3 linked regions of the Bosea sp. 685 genome follow. The protein of the gene in region 1 interacts with the protein of each later gene in a pairwise test. Links are inferred from orthologs where the notes say so. Each region holds a gene or a part of one and is shown in the gene's direction. Other genes may lie near its edges.

The links. Proteins that work in one complex are often made in the same cells at the same time.
Region 2: the proteins of RMR04_RS25425 (region 1) and RMR04_RS30875 interact in binary tests that used the Escherichia coli proteins (3 or more experiments, as listed by UniProt). The link is inferred for Bosea sp. 685 from one-to-one orthologs.
Region 3: the proteins of RMR04_RS25425 (region 1) and RMR04_RS14675 interact in binary tests that used the Escherichia coli proteins (3 or more experiments, as listed by UniProt). The link is inferred for Bosea sp. 685 from one-to-one orthologs.

The regions. Positions count from the first base shown.
Region 1 is NZ_CP134779.1:5,180,446-5,185,978, forward strand. What follows is about bases 1,180-4,512. They hold RMR04_RS25425 ([protein-PII] uridylyltransferase), read left to right. Parts: upstream 1,180-1,546; coding sequence 1,547-4,312; downstream 4,313-4,512. Other genes in these bases: RMR04_RS25420 (aliphatic sulfonate ABC transporter substrate-binding protein), read right to left, coding at 1,180-1,208; grpE (nucleotide exchange factor GrpE), read left to right, coding at 4,421-4,512. Also shown: RMR04_RS25415 (ABC transporter permease), read right to left, coding at 1-221; more of RMR04_RS25420, read right to left, coding at 237-1,179; more of grpE, read left to right, coding at 4,513-5,035; RMR04_RS25435 (trimeric intracellular cation channel family protein), read left to right, coding at 5,039-5,533.
Region 2 is NZ_CP134779.1:6,348,621-6,352,550, reverse strand. Bases 1,101-3,930 are described here. They hold RMR04_RS30875 (P-II family nitrogen regulator), read left to right. Parts: upstream 1,101-2,261; coding sequence 2,262-2,600; downstream 2,601-3,930. Other genes in these bases: RMR04_RS30870 (ammonium transporter), read left to right, coding at 2,629-3,930; tesB (acyl-CoA thioesterase II), read left to right, coding at 1,156-2,022. Outside these bases: RMR04_RS30885 (ubiquinone biosynthesis hydroxylase), read right to left, coding at 1-1,037. UniProt on the Escherichia coli protein: Involved in the regulation of nitrogen metabolism. Regulates the activity of its targets by protein-protein interaction in response to the nitrogen status of the cell.
Region 3 is NZ_CP134779.1:2,799,951-2,803,876, forward strand. Bases 1,101-3,926 are described here. They hold RMR04_RS14675 (P-II family nitrogen regulator), read left to right. Parts: upstream 1,101-2,257; coding sequence 2,258-2,596; downstream 2,597-3,926. Other genes in these bases: RMR04_RS14670 (NAD(P)H-hydrate dehydratase), read right to left, coding at 1,101-1,946; glnA (type I glutamate--ammonia ligase), read left to right, coding at 2,694-3,926. Also shown: RMR04_RS14665 (PRC-barrel domain-containing protein), read left to right, coding at 1-346; more of RMR04_RS14670, read right to left, coding at 429-1,100. UniProt on the Escherichia coli protein: P-II indirectly controls the transcription of the glutamine synthetase gene (glnA). P-II prevents NR-II-catalyzed conversion of NR-I to NR-I-phosphate, the transcriptional activator of GlnA. When P-II is uridylylated to P-II-UMP, these events are reversed.

The DNA.
Region 1 (5,533 bases):
AGGAGCTCGCCCGAGGCCGCTAGGCCCCAGAGCGTCCGCCCGACCACGCTGGGCGGCGGCATCAGGCGGCCATTGGCGATACCGGCCCGGACCAGGAGCTCCCAGAGCGCGGCGAGCGCGATCGGCAGCAGCCAGCCGGCGAGACCGAGGCGACGAGACCTGATGCCGGGCGAGCCCGGAGCTTTCGCCTGCGTCGCTGCCGCGATCTCCAGCGTGCTCATCCGGCCTCGACCGTCTCAGTTGGTCGCGGCGAAGCGCCGGTCGAGCAGATCGTCGACGACCGCCTTCACATCCGTGGCGGCGGGCAGCACGCCGGCTTCCTTCAGGGCGAGGCCGGCGGCGATGATCGTATCGGCCTGCGCCTGGCCGATGCTGGAATGCGTCAGCTCGGTGCGGGTGAGCTGGCGCTCGATCACGGCATCCGAGAGCTTGGTGTAGTCGATCAGCGTCTTCTTCAGCTCGGCCGGATTGGCAAGCGCATAGGCGCGCGCCTCCTCATAAGCGGCGATGACCTTGCGCACGAGGGCCGGGTTCTCCTTGGCGAAGGCCTCGCGGACATTGAGGATGCCCCAGGTGTTGTCCTCAGCCTTGCGGTAGAAGAGTTTTGCGCCGCTCTCGACCTCGGCCGCCGCCATCAGCGGGTCGAGCCCGGCCCAGGCATCGACGTCGCCGCGCTCCAGAGCGAGACGGCCATCGGCATGCTGCAGCAGGACGAGCTTGACGTCCTTCTCGGTCAATTTGGCCTCGGCCAGCGCCCTGACCAGGAAGATATGCGGGTCGGTGCCGCGCGTCACGGCGACGCGCTTGCCCTTGAGATCGGCGACCTTGGTGATCTCGCTCTTGGCGCCGGTGACCAGCGCGGTCCATTCCGGCCGCGAATAGACATAGATCGACTTGATCGGGTTGCCGTTGATCTTGCCGATCAGGGCGGCGGCACCCGCGGTCGAGCCGAAATCGAGCGAGCCGGCATTGAGGAATTCGAGCGCCTTGTTGGAGCCGGCCGACTGGACCCAGCGCACGGCGATGCCCTCGGGAGCGAGCGCCTTTTCGAGGATGCCACGCTCCTTCAGCACGAGGCTGACGGGGTTGTAGGTCGCGTAGTCGATACGGATTTCCTTGGGAGCCTGCGCGAAGGCGGTTGCAGCGCCCAGAGCGAGCGAGGCGGCGGCGAAACCGGCGATGGCGAGGCGGCGTGTGAGCGTGATCATGATCGATCCCTTGTTGCGATGACGCGCAGGGATCGGGACAGACTCGCAAGCCTGCCCTTGGCCCCGACGCTTTAGCTGCACTTATTTCGCGCCCGCAAGCTGCTGGCTCAAATCGGCGCGTATCCGTCTTTTAGGTCCGCTCGTTCTGTTTGTCAAACACGACATCTAGCGGTGTTGAATTATAAATTACACATACTGATGATGTGTAATTTATCTGCTTTGCGAATCCCGCCAGCATGTTAACGAGCGGAATGGGCCGAGGCCGCATGGCCCGGAATCGAGGGTGAGCCGCCGTGTCGTCCGTCGCCGATCAGCCGCGCCTCGCGCTCGCCGAGGTGCTGGAGAACCCCGCCCAGGCCGTCGCGAACCTCGTCGCCCGATTGGGCAAACCCTCCACCGCCGAGATGCGCCAGGCGCTGGTGGCGCATCTGCGCCGCGTGCTCGAGGAGGGCCACGCCTCGGCCAAGGATCTGCTCGCCGGCCCGCGCAACGGATTAGCCTGCGCCGAGCGCATCTCCGCGACGATGGACGGGATCGTCGCCTGCCTGCACATCGCGGCGAGCGAGCATTTCTACCAGGCGGTCAACCCGTCGCAATCCGAGCGCATCGCCGTCGTCGCGGTCGGCGGCTATGGCCGCGGCACGCTCGCGCCGGGCTCCGATGTCGACCTGCTGTTCCTGTTCCCGCACAAGCAGACCGCCTGGGGCGAGAGCGTGGTGGAGGCGATGCTCTACCCGCTCTGGGACCTGAAACTGAAGGTCGGCCACTCCGTGCGCTCGATCGACGACTGCATGCGCGAGGCGCGCGCCGACATGACGATCCGGACCGCGCTGCTCGAAGCGCGTTTCCTGATCGGCGACAGATCGCTCTTCGACGAGATGGTGCGCCGCTTCGGGGCCGAGGTGATGGAGGGCACGGCGCCCGCCTTCACCGAGGCCAAGCTCGCCGAGCGCGAGACGCGTGTGCGCCGCGCCGGCACCTCGCGCTATCTGGTCGAGCCCAACGTCAAGGACGGCAAGGGCGGCCTGCGCGACCTCAACACCCTGTTCTGGATCGCGAAATACGCCTATCGGGTCGATGACGTCAGCGAACTGGTCTCCGCCGGCCTGTTCGACCGCAAGGAACTCGTGATGTTCCAGCGTTCGGAGGAATTCCTCTGGCGCGTGCGCTGCTGGATGCATTTCATCACGGGCCGGGCCGAGGAGCGCCTGTCCTTCGACCTCCAGCGCCAGGTCGCCGCCGCGATCGGCTATGCCGGGCGCAGCGGCCAGGCGCCGGTCGAACGCTTCATGAAGGCCTATTTCCTCGTCGCCAAGGATGTCGGCGATCTGACCGCCATCGTCTGCGCGGCGCTGGAGGCGCGCCAGCAGAAGCCGCGCGCCTCGCTCTCGCGCCTGCTCGGCTCCTTCGCCAAGCGCAAACGCGTACGCGCGCTCGGCCACCCCGATTTCACGCTGAAGAGCCAACGCCTCAACGTCGTCGACGACAACGCCTTCCGGCGCGACCCGGTCAATCTGCTGCGGCTCTACGAGATCGCCAGCCGCGACGACATCGCCATCCATCCCGACACCAGCCGCCTGGTGACGCAGTCGCTGCGCCTGGTCACGGCGCAATTGCGCCACGATCCCGAAGCCAACCGCATCTTCCTGGAGATCCTGACCGGGCGGCGCTCGCCGGAACCGGTGCTGCGGCGGATGAACGAGTCCGGCCTGCTCGGACGCTTCATCCCGGATTTCGGCCGCGTCGTCGCGATGATGCAGTTCAACATGTATCATCACTATACGGTCGACGAGCATTTGATCCGCTCGATCGGCGTATTGGCGGAAATCGATGCCGGCGTTCTCGAAATCGAGCATCCGCTCGCCAACGAGATCATGCCGAACCTCGCCAATCGCCGGGCGCTCTATGTCGCCTTGTTCCTGCACGACATCGCCAAGGGCCGGCTCGAGGACCACTCGATCGCCGGTGCCAAGATCGCCCGCAAGCTCTGCCCCCGACTGGGCTTGAGCGAGGCGCAGACCGAGACGGTCGCCTGGCTGGTCGAGCACCATCTCGACATGTCGACCGTCGCCCAGAGCCGCGATCTCGGCGACCCCAAGACGATCGAAACCTTTGCCGCGACCGTGCAGACGCTGGAGCGGTTGAAGCTCTTGCTCATCCTCACCGTCGCCGACATCAAGGCGGTCGGCCCCGGCGTCTGGAACGGCTGGAAGGGCCAGCTCCTGCGCACGCTCTATTATGAGACCGAGATCGTGCTCGCCGGCGGCTATTCGGTGATCGAGCGCAAGGCCCGCGTCGAGAAGAAGCAGGATGCGCTGAAGGAACAGCTCGCCGATTGGCCCGAGACCGAGCGCAACGCCTATCTCGCCCGCCATTATCCGCCCTACTGGATCAAGACCGACCTCGCCCGCCAGGAGAAGCACGCCCGTTTCCTGCGGCAGGCCGAGAGCGAGGGCCGCACCACTGCGACCGCCGTCGAGACCGACCAGTTCCGCGGCATCACCGAGCTCACCATCCTGGCGCCTGACCATCCGCGCCTGCTGGCGATCGTCACCGGGGCCTGCGCAGCGGCCGGCGGCAACATCGTCGACGCGCAGATCTTCACCACCACCGACGGGCTCGTGCTCGACACGATCTCGGTCTCGCGCGCCTTCGACCGCGACGACGATGAACTGCGCCGGGCCGAGCGGATCGCGGTTGCGATCGAGCGCGCGTTGAAGGGTGAGATCAAGATCGCGGATCTGGTGGCGCAGCGCCGCGCTCCGCCGCCGCGCGGCCAGACCTTCCAGCTCCCGCCCGAGGTCATCATCGACAATGTGCTCTCGGCCCGCCACACCGTGCTCGAGGTCTCGGGGCTCGACCGGCCCGGCCTGCTCTACGATTTGACCACATCGATCGGGAAGCTCAACCTCAACATCGCCTCGGCCCATATCGCCACGTTCGGCGAGAAGGCGGTCGACGTGTTCTACGTCACCGACCTGACGACGGCGAAGATCGTCTCGACCGCGCGCCAGCTCGCCATTCGCAGGGCGCTGCTCGACGTCTTCGCCTTCGATCACGACAAGCCGGCTGCGGCCAAGGCCAAAGCGCCCGCACGCGCTTGATTTCGCAGGCTACAAGTCCGATATCGGCCCGGAACGCCGTTGCGCCCTTCGCCTGCGCCGGCCCCCGATCCGCCTGGAATTGCGATCTATTTGGAATTGGATGACGCCATGACGCAGAAGCCTGCGAAAGAAGAGCCCGAGATCGACACCGCGACCAGCGAGGAACTGGCCAATGAGGCCGCCTCCAATGCCGAGGCCGATCTCGCCCGGCTGGAATCCGAGCGCGACGACTTCAAGGACAAGCTGCTGCGCACGCTGGCCGACATGGAGAATCTGCGCCGGCGCACCGAGCGCGAGATCTCCGACGCCAAGGCCTATGCGGTGACGAGCTTCGCCCGCGATATGCTGGCCTCGGCCGACAATCTGCGCCGCGCGCTGGAGAGCGTGCCGGAAGCCGCGCGCACTGGGGCCGAAGCGGCACTGGCAGCGCTGATCGAGGGCGTCGAGCTGACCGAGCGCGACCTGCTGAAGACGCTGGAGCGCCACGGCGTGCGCAAGATCGATCCGCAGGGAGAGAAGTTCGATCCCAACCTGCATCAGGCCATGTTCGAGGCGCCCGATGCCGAAACGCCCAAGGGCATGGTCTCCAAGGTCGTGCAGTCCGGCTACAAGATCGGCGAGCGCGTGCTGCGGCCGGCCCTGGTCGGCGTCTCGGCCGGCGCGCCCAAGCCGCAGGAACCCTCGACCCCGGACACCTCCGGCAGCACTCCGTCCGGCCACTGAGACGTGCTCGAAGCCGCCGGCGTCGCCGTCTTTGCATTGACTGGCGCGCTGGTCGCGACCCGCAAGGGCATGGACCCGTTCGGCTTCATCCTGCTCGCGACGGTGACCGGCGTCGGCGGCGGCACGCTGCGCGATCTTCTGCTTGGGCGCATCGTCTTCTGGGTGCGCGATCCCAGCGATGTCCTGGTCTGCTCGGGCGTCGCGCTTGCAGCCTGGGCCACCGCCTATTTCAGGCCCGGCATGCTGGATGGCTGGGCCGGCAAGCGCCTGCTGATCTGGGCCGACTCGGCCGGGCTCGCGCTCTTTGCCGTTGCCGGCACGCTGAAGGCGCTCGATGTCGGCATCTCGCCCCTGTCAGCGACCGCGCTCGGCGCGATGACCGCCTCCTTCGGCGGCATCCTGCGCGACATCCTGGCCGGCGACCGGCCGATGGTGCTGTGGAGCCGCGATTTCTACGTCACAGCCGCAGCCGCGGGGGCAGCGATGACCGCGCTTCTG
Region 2 (3,930 bases), 1.2 Mb from region 1 along the record:
TAGCCTTCGAGCGCCTCGGCGCTTCCCGGATCGAGCCCGAGCCGGGCCGCGTCGACGATCGCCTCGGCCAGGGCCGCGACATCCTTCAGGCCGAGATTGAGCCCCTGTCCGGCGATCGGGTGGATGACATGGGCGGCGTCGCCGAGCAGGGCCAGCCGCTCCCCGACGAAGCGCCGCGCCACACCGAAGCCAAGCGGATGCGCGCTGATAGCGCTCTCCAGCGCAATCTCGCCGAGTTCCAGCCCAAAACGCCGCTCGATCTCGGCCAAGAGATCGGCCGCGTCGAGCGAGAGCAGCGCCGGCACATTCTCCGCGCCTTCAGTCCAGACGATCGATGAGCGATGGCCGAGCTTGCCGCCATCGCTGAGCGGCAGGATGGCGAAGGGTCCCGACGGCAGGAAATGCTCGACGGCGCGGCCATGATGCGGGCGCTCGTGACCCAGCGTCGCCACGAGCCCGGTTTGTCGATAGGCCCAGCCGACCCAGCCGATACCGGCCTGCTCGCGCAGCTTCGAGCGCGCCCCGTCGGCCGCGACGAGCAAAGCCGCCTGGAGCCGCTCGCCATCAGCGAATCGGAGTTCGACCTCGTCATCCCTGCTCTCGAAACGGCGCACGCCCTCGGGGCGCAGCACCACGCCCGCAGCGCCGCAGGCGTCGAGAAGCGCGCTCAGCAGCGCCGCATTCTCGACCATATGAGCGAAGGGCTGGCCGGGTTCGACCTCGCCATCGAACGTCAGGAAGACCGGGCGCACCAGATCCGGGCTGCGGCTGTCGGTGACGACCATCTCGGTCATCGGCTGGGCGGTCGCCGCGACCTTCGGCCAGATTCCGAGCGCCTCCAGCATGTTCTGCGCCGCGGCGGCGACCGCGTAGGCGCGGCTGTCGGCGCGTGGGGCCAGGCTCAACGACGGATCGGCCAGCACGATCTCGAAGCCTGCGCCAAGCGCCTGCTTCAGCGCCAGCGCCAGCGACAATCCGGCGATCCCGCCGCCCGCGATCACGATCCGGTTGCGGGCCAGGCCCAGTCCAGACGCCATTGGAATCCACTCCTCGCCCGACGGCCCTGCAGAAGGCGCGCCGGCTTGACGACGCGCGATGCGTCGGTGCTGATGCAGCATAGACTGCGATCGCGCCCGCCCGAAGAGCCTTCAGACCATGTCACAGATCAGCGACTCCCTGCTGTCGATCCTCGACCTCGAGCCGCTCGAACGCAATCTGTTCCGGGGTCGCAGCCCCAAGGTCGGCTGGGCGCGCGTCTTCGGCGGGCAGGTGATCGGCCAGGCGCTCTACGCCGCCTGCAAGACGGTGGAGGATCGCCAGCCTCACTCGCTGCACGCCTATTTCCTGCTCCCGGGCGATCCCGAGATCCCGATCGTCTACGAGGTCGACCGTTTGCGCGACGGCCGCTCCTTCACCACGCGGCGCGTGCTGGCGATCCAGAAGGGCGAGGCGATCTTCGCCATGTCGGCCTCCTTCCACGTCGCGGAAGAAGGTTTCGAGCACCAGATGCCGATGCCCGACGTGCCGATGCCCGAGGATCTGCCCGACCGCGAGACCATGAAACGCAGCGTGCTGCCGCATATGCCCGACGCCGTGCGCGCCTATTACCAGCGCGAAAGGCCAATCGAGATCAGGCCGGTCGAATTGGCGCGCTATGCCAGCGGCGGCAAGATGGAGCCGAAATTCAACGTCTGGATCAAGACGATGCAGCCCTTGCCCGACGAACCGGCGATCCACCAGAGCGTGCTCGCCTATGCTTCGGACCTGATGCTGCTCGATTCGAGCCTGATCGCGCATGGCAGAAACGTTTTCGACAAGCAGATCCAGGGCGCCAGCCTCGACCATGCGCTCTGGTTCCACCGGCCCTTCCGCGCCGACGAATGGCTGCTCTATGCCCAGGACAGCCCCTCGACCTCCGGTGCGCGCGGCTTTTCACGCGGCCTCATCTTCAACCGGGACGGCAAGCTGGTCGCCTCGGTTGCACAGGAAGGGCTGATCCGTCCGAGGCCGGACATGGCATGAGCGCTTTCTAAGCATCAGCCCAATAAATCATCATTTGCATATTTCTTGATCAGCGCTGGCGGCCTCATCGCCGGCGTATTCGCTGATTCGCGAATTCAACCCCCGGTGTGACCACGGGGCAGTTGGCACGCGCCTTGAATTGCCGATTCCCGACGTGCGCCGAAACTCTCACAGGTGCGCGAGGCGCAACAAGATCGCCGGGGCTGACTTCCGGGCGGCGTAAACGGGGAAACCCTGCAATGAAGATCGTGATGGCTATCATCAAGCCGTTCAAGCTGGAGGAGGTGCGCGACGGGCTCACCGCCATCGGCGTGCATGGCCTGACCGTGACCGAGGTGAAGGGCTATGGCCGCCAGAAGGGCCACACGGAAATCTACCGTGGTGCCGAATACGCCGTGAGCTTCCTGCCGAAGATCAAGATCGAGGTCGCCGTGTCCGACGAGCTCGTCAGCAAGGTGATCGACGCGATCACCGCCGCCGCCCGCACCGGCCAGATCGGTGACGGCAAGATCTTCGTTTCGTCGATCGAGAAAGCCGTGCGCATCCGCACCGGTGAAACCGACGGCGACGCCCTCTGAGCCAGCGATCCTTCAGGAGTTTCCAACGATGAATTTCAAGACCCTCAGCCGGGCCGGACTTGTCGGGCTGGCGCTCGCGGCGGCCGCTGGCACCGCGCTCGCGCAGGCTCCGGCCACCCCTCCCGCGCCCGTTCCCAACAAGGGCGACGTCGCCTTCATGATGAGCTCGACGATCCTCGTCCTGCTCATGACCATTCCCGGCCTCGCACTGTTCTATGGCGGTCTCGTCCGCAGCAAAAACATGCTCTCCGTGCTGACGCAGGTCTTCGCGATCGTCTGCATCGTCTGCCTGCTCTGGGTGTTCTACGGCTACTCGCTCGCCTTCACCAATGGCGGCAGCCTGAACGATTATGTCGGCGGCTTCTCCAAGGCCTTCCTGAAGGGCATCGATCCGAACTCGACGGCCGCGACCTTCTCCAACGGCGTCGTCATTCCGGAATATGTCTATATCTGCTTCCAGATGACCTTTGCCTGCATCACGCCGGCCCTCATCGTCGGCGCCTTCGCCGAGCGCATGAAGTTCTCGGCGCTGCTGCTCTTCAGCGTGCTCTGGGCCACCTTCATCTATTTCCCGATGGCCCATATGGTCTGGTACTGGGGCGGTCCCGACGTTGTCGGCAACGCTGCCAAGGCGCTGGCTGACGCCGGGGCGGACGGCAAGGTTGCGGCCCAGGCCGCGCTCGACGCCGTCAACGCCGATGCCGGCATGCTCTTCAAATGGGGCGCGCTCGACTTCGCCGGCGGCACCGTCGTGCACATCAATGCCGGCATCGCGGGCTTGGTCGGCTGCCTGCTGCTCGGCAAGCGCATCGGCTATGGCAAGGAGCTGATGGCTCCCCACTCGCTGACCATGACGCTGATCGGCGGCGCCCTGCTCTGGGTCGGCTGGTTCGGCTTCAACGCCGGCTCCAACCTGGAAGCCAACGGCACCGCCGCGCTCGCCATGATCAACACCTTCGTCGCCACGGCGGCGGCGGCAGTCGGCTGGCTCTTCGTGGAATGGGCCGTCAAGGGCAAGCCCTCGATGCTCGGCATGGTCTCGGGCGCCGTTGCCGGCCTCGTCGCGGTCACCCCCGCCGCCGGCTTTGCCGGTCCGATGGGTTCGATCATTCTGGGCCTTGTCGCCGGCGTCGTCTGCTTCGTCTTCTGCTCCACCGTCAAGAACGCGCTGGGCTATGACGACTCGCTCGACGTCTTCGGCATCCACTGCATCGGCGGCATCATCGGCGCCCTGGCGACCGGCATCCTGGTGAATGTCGATCTCGGCGGCGTCGGCATCCCGGACTACTCCTCGAAGCCCGGTGAACTCGCCGTCGGCGCCTATGTGCTG
Region 3 (3,926 bases), 2.4 Mb from region 1 along the record:
CATCTACGGCCCCGACGACAAGAAGGTCGGCGACGTCACCGAACTGCTGTTCGACAAGACCGGCAAGATCGAAACGGTGACCGTCGGTGTAGGCGGCTTTCTCGGCATGGGTTCGAAGGATGTCGCGCTTCCCTTCGAGCAGGTCACCTGGAGCGACCAGCCCATAGCCGCCGCCATGCCTGCTCCCGCTCCAAGCGGCGGCACAGGTACTTCGGGAGGCGGCATCGCTTCGACCCCGACCGCGTCGGCTCCCAAGGCTCCCGCGATGTACCCCGATCATGGCAAGATCAGCATGACGAAGGATCAGCTCCACTCCGCTCCGGCGGTCTCTTACAGCGGAAGCTGATCACCTCCGCGTAGACTCTACCGCACAGTTTTGCGTCGGACCCGCCTTCTCCGGAAGGCGGGTCTTTTCGCGACCAGTCAGATCAGCTCGGATCATCTGCCAAGGCGGGCGCGACGAGAGACGGGATCGCTTCCGGCAGATCGTCGGCGATCAGGCCCGGACCGAGCGTCTCGCCAGCCTTGCCGTGTAGCCAGACCGCCGCACAAGCCGCCTCGAAAGCCGGCATGGCCTGCGCCAGCAATCCGGCGATGAGGCCGCCGAGCACATCGCCCGATCCCGCAGTCGCCAGCGCCCAGGAGCCGGTCGCATTGATCGCCGCCCTGCCATCGGGACCGGCGATCACGGTGTCGGGCCCCTTCAGCACGACGACCGCGCCCGAGGCGGCAGCGGCGAGCCTCGCCCGCTCCAGCTTCGACGCCTGCGTGACGATTCGCTCATCGTCGCCAAACAAGCGCGCGAATTCGCCTTCATGCGGCGTCAGCACGCAAGGCTTAGCCCGGCGGAGCAACCATCCCGGCCGCGAGGCGAGCAGCGTCAACGCATCGGCATCGAACACCGTCGGAATGTCGGCGCGCAGCACAGTCATCACGGCAGATCTAGCCTCGGCATCGAGCCCCAGAGCCGGCCCGATCAGGATGGCGCCAAGACGCTTGTCGTCAAGCAGGCCCTGAAGCGCGGCCTCCGTTGGGATCGGCCGCTGCATCAGGGCGTCCGGTCCGCGTGCCGCATGGGCCATCAGCGCTTCGGGGCGGCAGGCAATCGTGACGAGACCCGCGCCGATGCGCAGCGCCGCCCGCGCGCCGAGCCGCGGCGCGCCGACCCCGGACAGGCCGCCAGCGACGACGAGAACGGTTCCGCGGCGGTATTTATGCGTATCGCGCTGATGCCTCGGCCAGAGCTCCCGCCACAAAGCCGGGCCATTGCGGAACATGGCAGGCTGCAACCCGCCCGCGCCGAAGACGATCTCCGGGGTCAGGCCGATCTGGGCGAGCGTGACGACCCCGCACAGCCCGCGCCCGGGCTCGAGCAGATGGCCGGGCTTCAGCCGAAAGAAGGTCACGGTCTCGTCGGCCCGCACGACTGGCCCTTCAGCCCGGCCGCTATCGCCCGACAGCCCGCTCGGCACATCGACCGCGACCACCGGCCTGTCTGCCGCATTGATCGCTAAGACGAGCCCGGCAGTATCTCCGGTCAAAGGCCGGTTGAGCCCCGCACCATAAAGCGCGTCGATGATCAGGGCGTGATCGTGCGGCGCGACCGCCGCGATCGGCTCGATCGCCCCGGTCCAGCGCGCGGCCATGGCGGCTGCGTCGCCCGTCAGGACCGAACGTTCGCCAGCCAGCGCGACGGTGACGCCAAAGCCGCGCTCGCGCAGCAGGCGCGCCGCGACGAAGCCGTCGCCGCCATTGTTTCCGGGTCCACAGAGAACCAGCACGCCGTCGCCGGGCCGAGCCCGCCGGCTAACCGCGTCGGCGACCGCCCGCCCTGCCCGCTCCATCAGCGCGAGCCCCGGCGTGCCGGCCGCGATCGTCGCACGATCGGCCGCCGCCATATCGGCCACGCCCAGCAGCATCAGCCCGGTTTTGTCAGCTCGATCCACGAAGGCATCATCCAGAAGCCGCTCATCTCCGGCAAGCACGGAGTGGCGCAAAGGTGATTGCTCTTAAATTAATCAAATGATCAATTTATGTGCTATTTTATGCCCTATCATCAGGCGTTGGGAGGCTTTCTTCCACGTGGCGGGGGGCATACGCCGATGCTATGAGCAAGAAGAGCGGGTGTTTCGCTCGCCTGACGAGACGCTGGGGCCGTCGCTGACGGAACCCTCGATGTTTTCGGCGGCGAGCAGGCGGTTCGCAAGCCTGGAGGGAAGTCCAGGTCTCATCACGCGCGAGGGAGGCCGGTCGGCGCATGAAGAAGATCGAGGCGATCATCAAGCCGTTCAAATTGGACGAGGTGAAAGAGGCGCTTCAGGAGGTCGGCCTGCAGGGCATCACCGTTTTGGAGGCCAAGGGCTTCGGACGCCAGAAGGGCCATACCGAGCTCTATCGTGGCGCCGAATACGTCGTCGATTTTCTTCCCAAGGTGAAGATCGAGATCGTGCTCGCTGACGAGATGGTCGAGGCCGCCATCGAGGCCATCAAGAAGGCGGCCCAGACGGGCCGCATCGGCGATGGCAAGATTTTTGTATCGACGGTGGAGGGGGCGATCCGCATCCGCACCGGAGAGACCGGCGCGGACGCGATCTAAGGGCTTCAATCCCGACCCATAGGTTCTGCGTCACGGTGGTTTGGACACACCGCGGATCAGTCAATGTTGAGAAACTGCTTTCAAGAGGAATGCTGAGATGAAGAGCGCCAAGGATGTCCTCAAGGCGATCAAGGACAACGACGTCAAGTATGTCGACTTCCGCTTCACCGACCCGCGCGGCAAGTGGCAGCATGTGACGTTCGACATCACGATGATCGATGAGGACATCTTCGCCGAGGGCACGATGTTCGACGGCTCCTCGATCGCGGGCTGGAAGGCCATCAACGAGTCCGACATGCTGCTGATGCCGGATCCGACGACCGCCGTCATGGACCCGTTCTTCTCCGCCGCGACCATGGTCATCACCTGCGACGTGCTCGAGCCCGCCACCGGCGAGCCCTATAACCGCGACCCGCGCGGCATCGCCAAGAAGGCCGAGGCCTATCTGAAGTCGACCGGCATCGGCGATACCATCTATGTCGGCCCCGAGGCCGAATTCTTCGTCTTCGACGACGTCAAGATCGCCGCCGACCCGTACAATACGGGCTTCAAGCTCGACAACGTCGAGCTGCCGATCAACGGCATGACCGACTATGAAGGCGGCAATCTCGGCCACCGCATCGCCACCAAGGGCGGCTACTTCCCGGTTCCGCCGCAAGATTCGGCGCAGGATATGCGCGGCGAGATGCTGGCTGCCATGGCGGCCATGGGCGCCAAGGTCGAGAAGCACCATCACGAGGTCGCCTCGGCTCAGCATGAGCTCGGCCTGAAGTTCGATACCCTGACCCACATGGCCGACACCATGCAGGTCTATAAATACGCGATCCACAATGTCGCGCAGAGCTACGGCAAGACCGCGACCTTCATGCCCAAGCCGATCTATGGCGACAACGGCTCGGGCATGCACGTCCACCAGTCGATCTGGAAGGGCGGCAAGCCGATCATGGCCGGCAACAAATACGCCGACCTGTCGCAGGAGTGCCTCTGGTACATCGGCGGCATCATCAAGCACGCCAAGTCCCTGAACGCCTTCACCAATCCCTCGACCAACTCCTACAAGCGCCTCGTCCCGGGCTATGAAGCCCCGGTTCTGCTCGCCTATTCCGCGCGCAACCGCTCGGCCTCCTGCCGTATTCCGTGGACGACCTCGCCCAAGGCCAAGCGCGTCGAGGTCCGCTTCCCCGATCCGATGGCGAACCCCTATCTCGCCTTCGCCGCAATGCTGATGGCCGGCCTCGACGGCATCATCAACAAGATCGATCCGGGCCCGGCGATGGACAAGGACCTCTACGACCTGCCGCCGCGCGAGTTGAAGAAGATCCCGACCGTC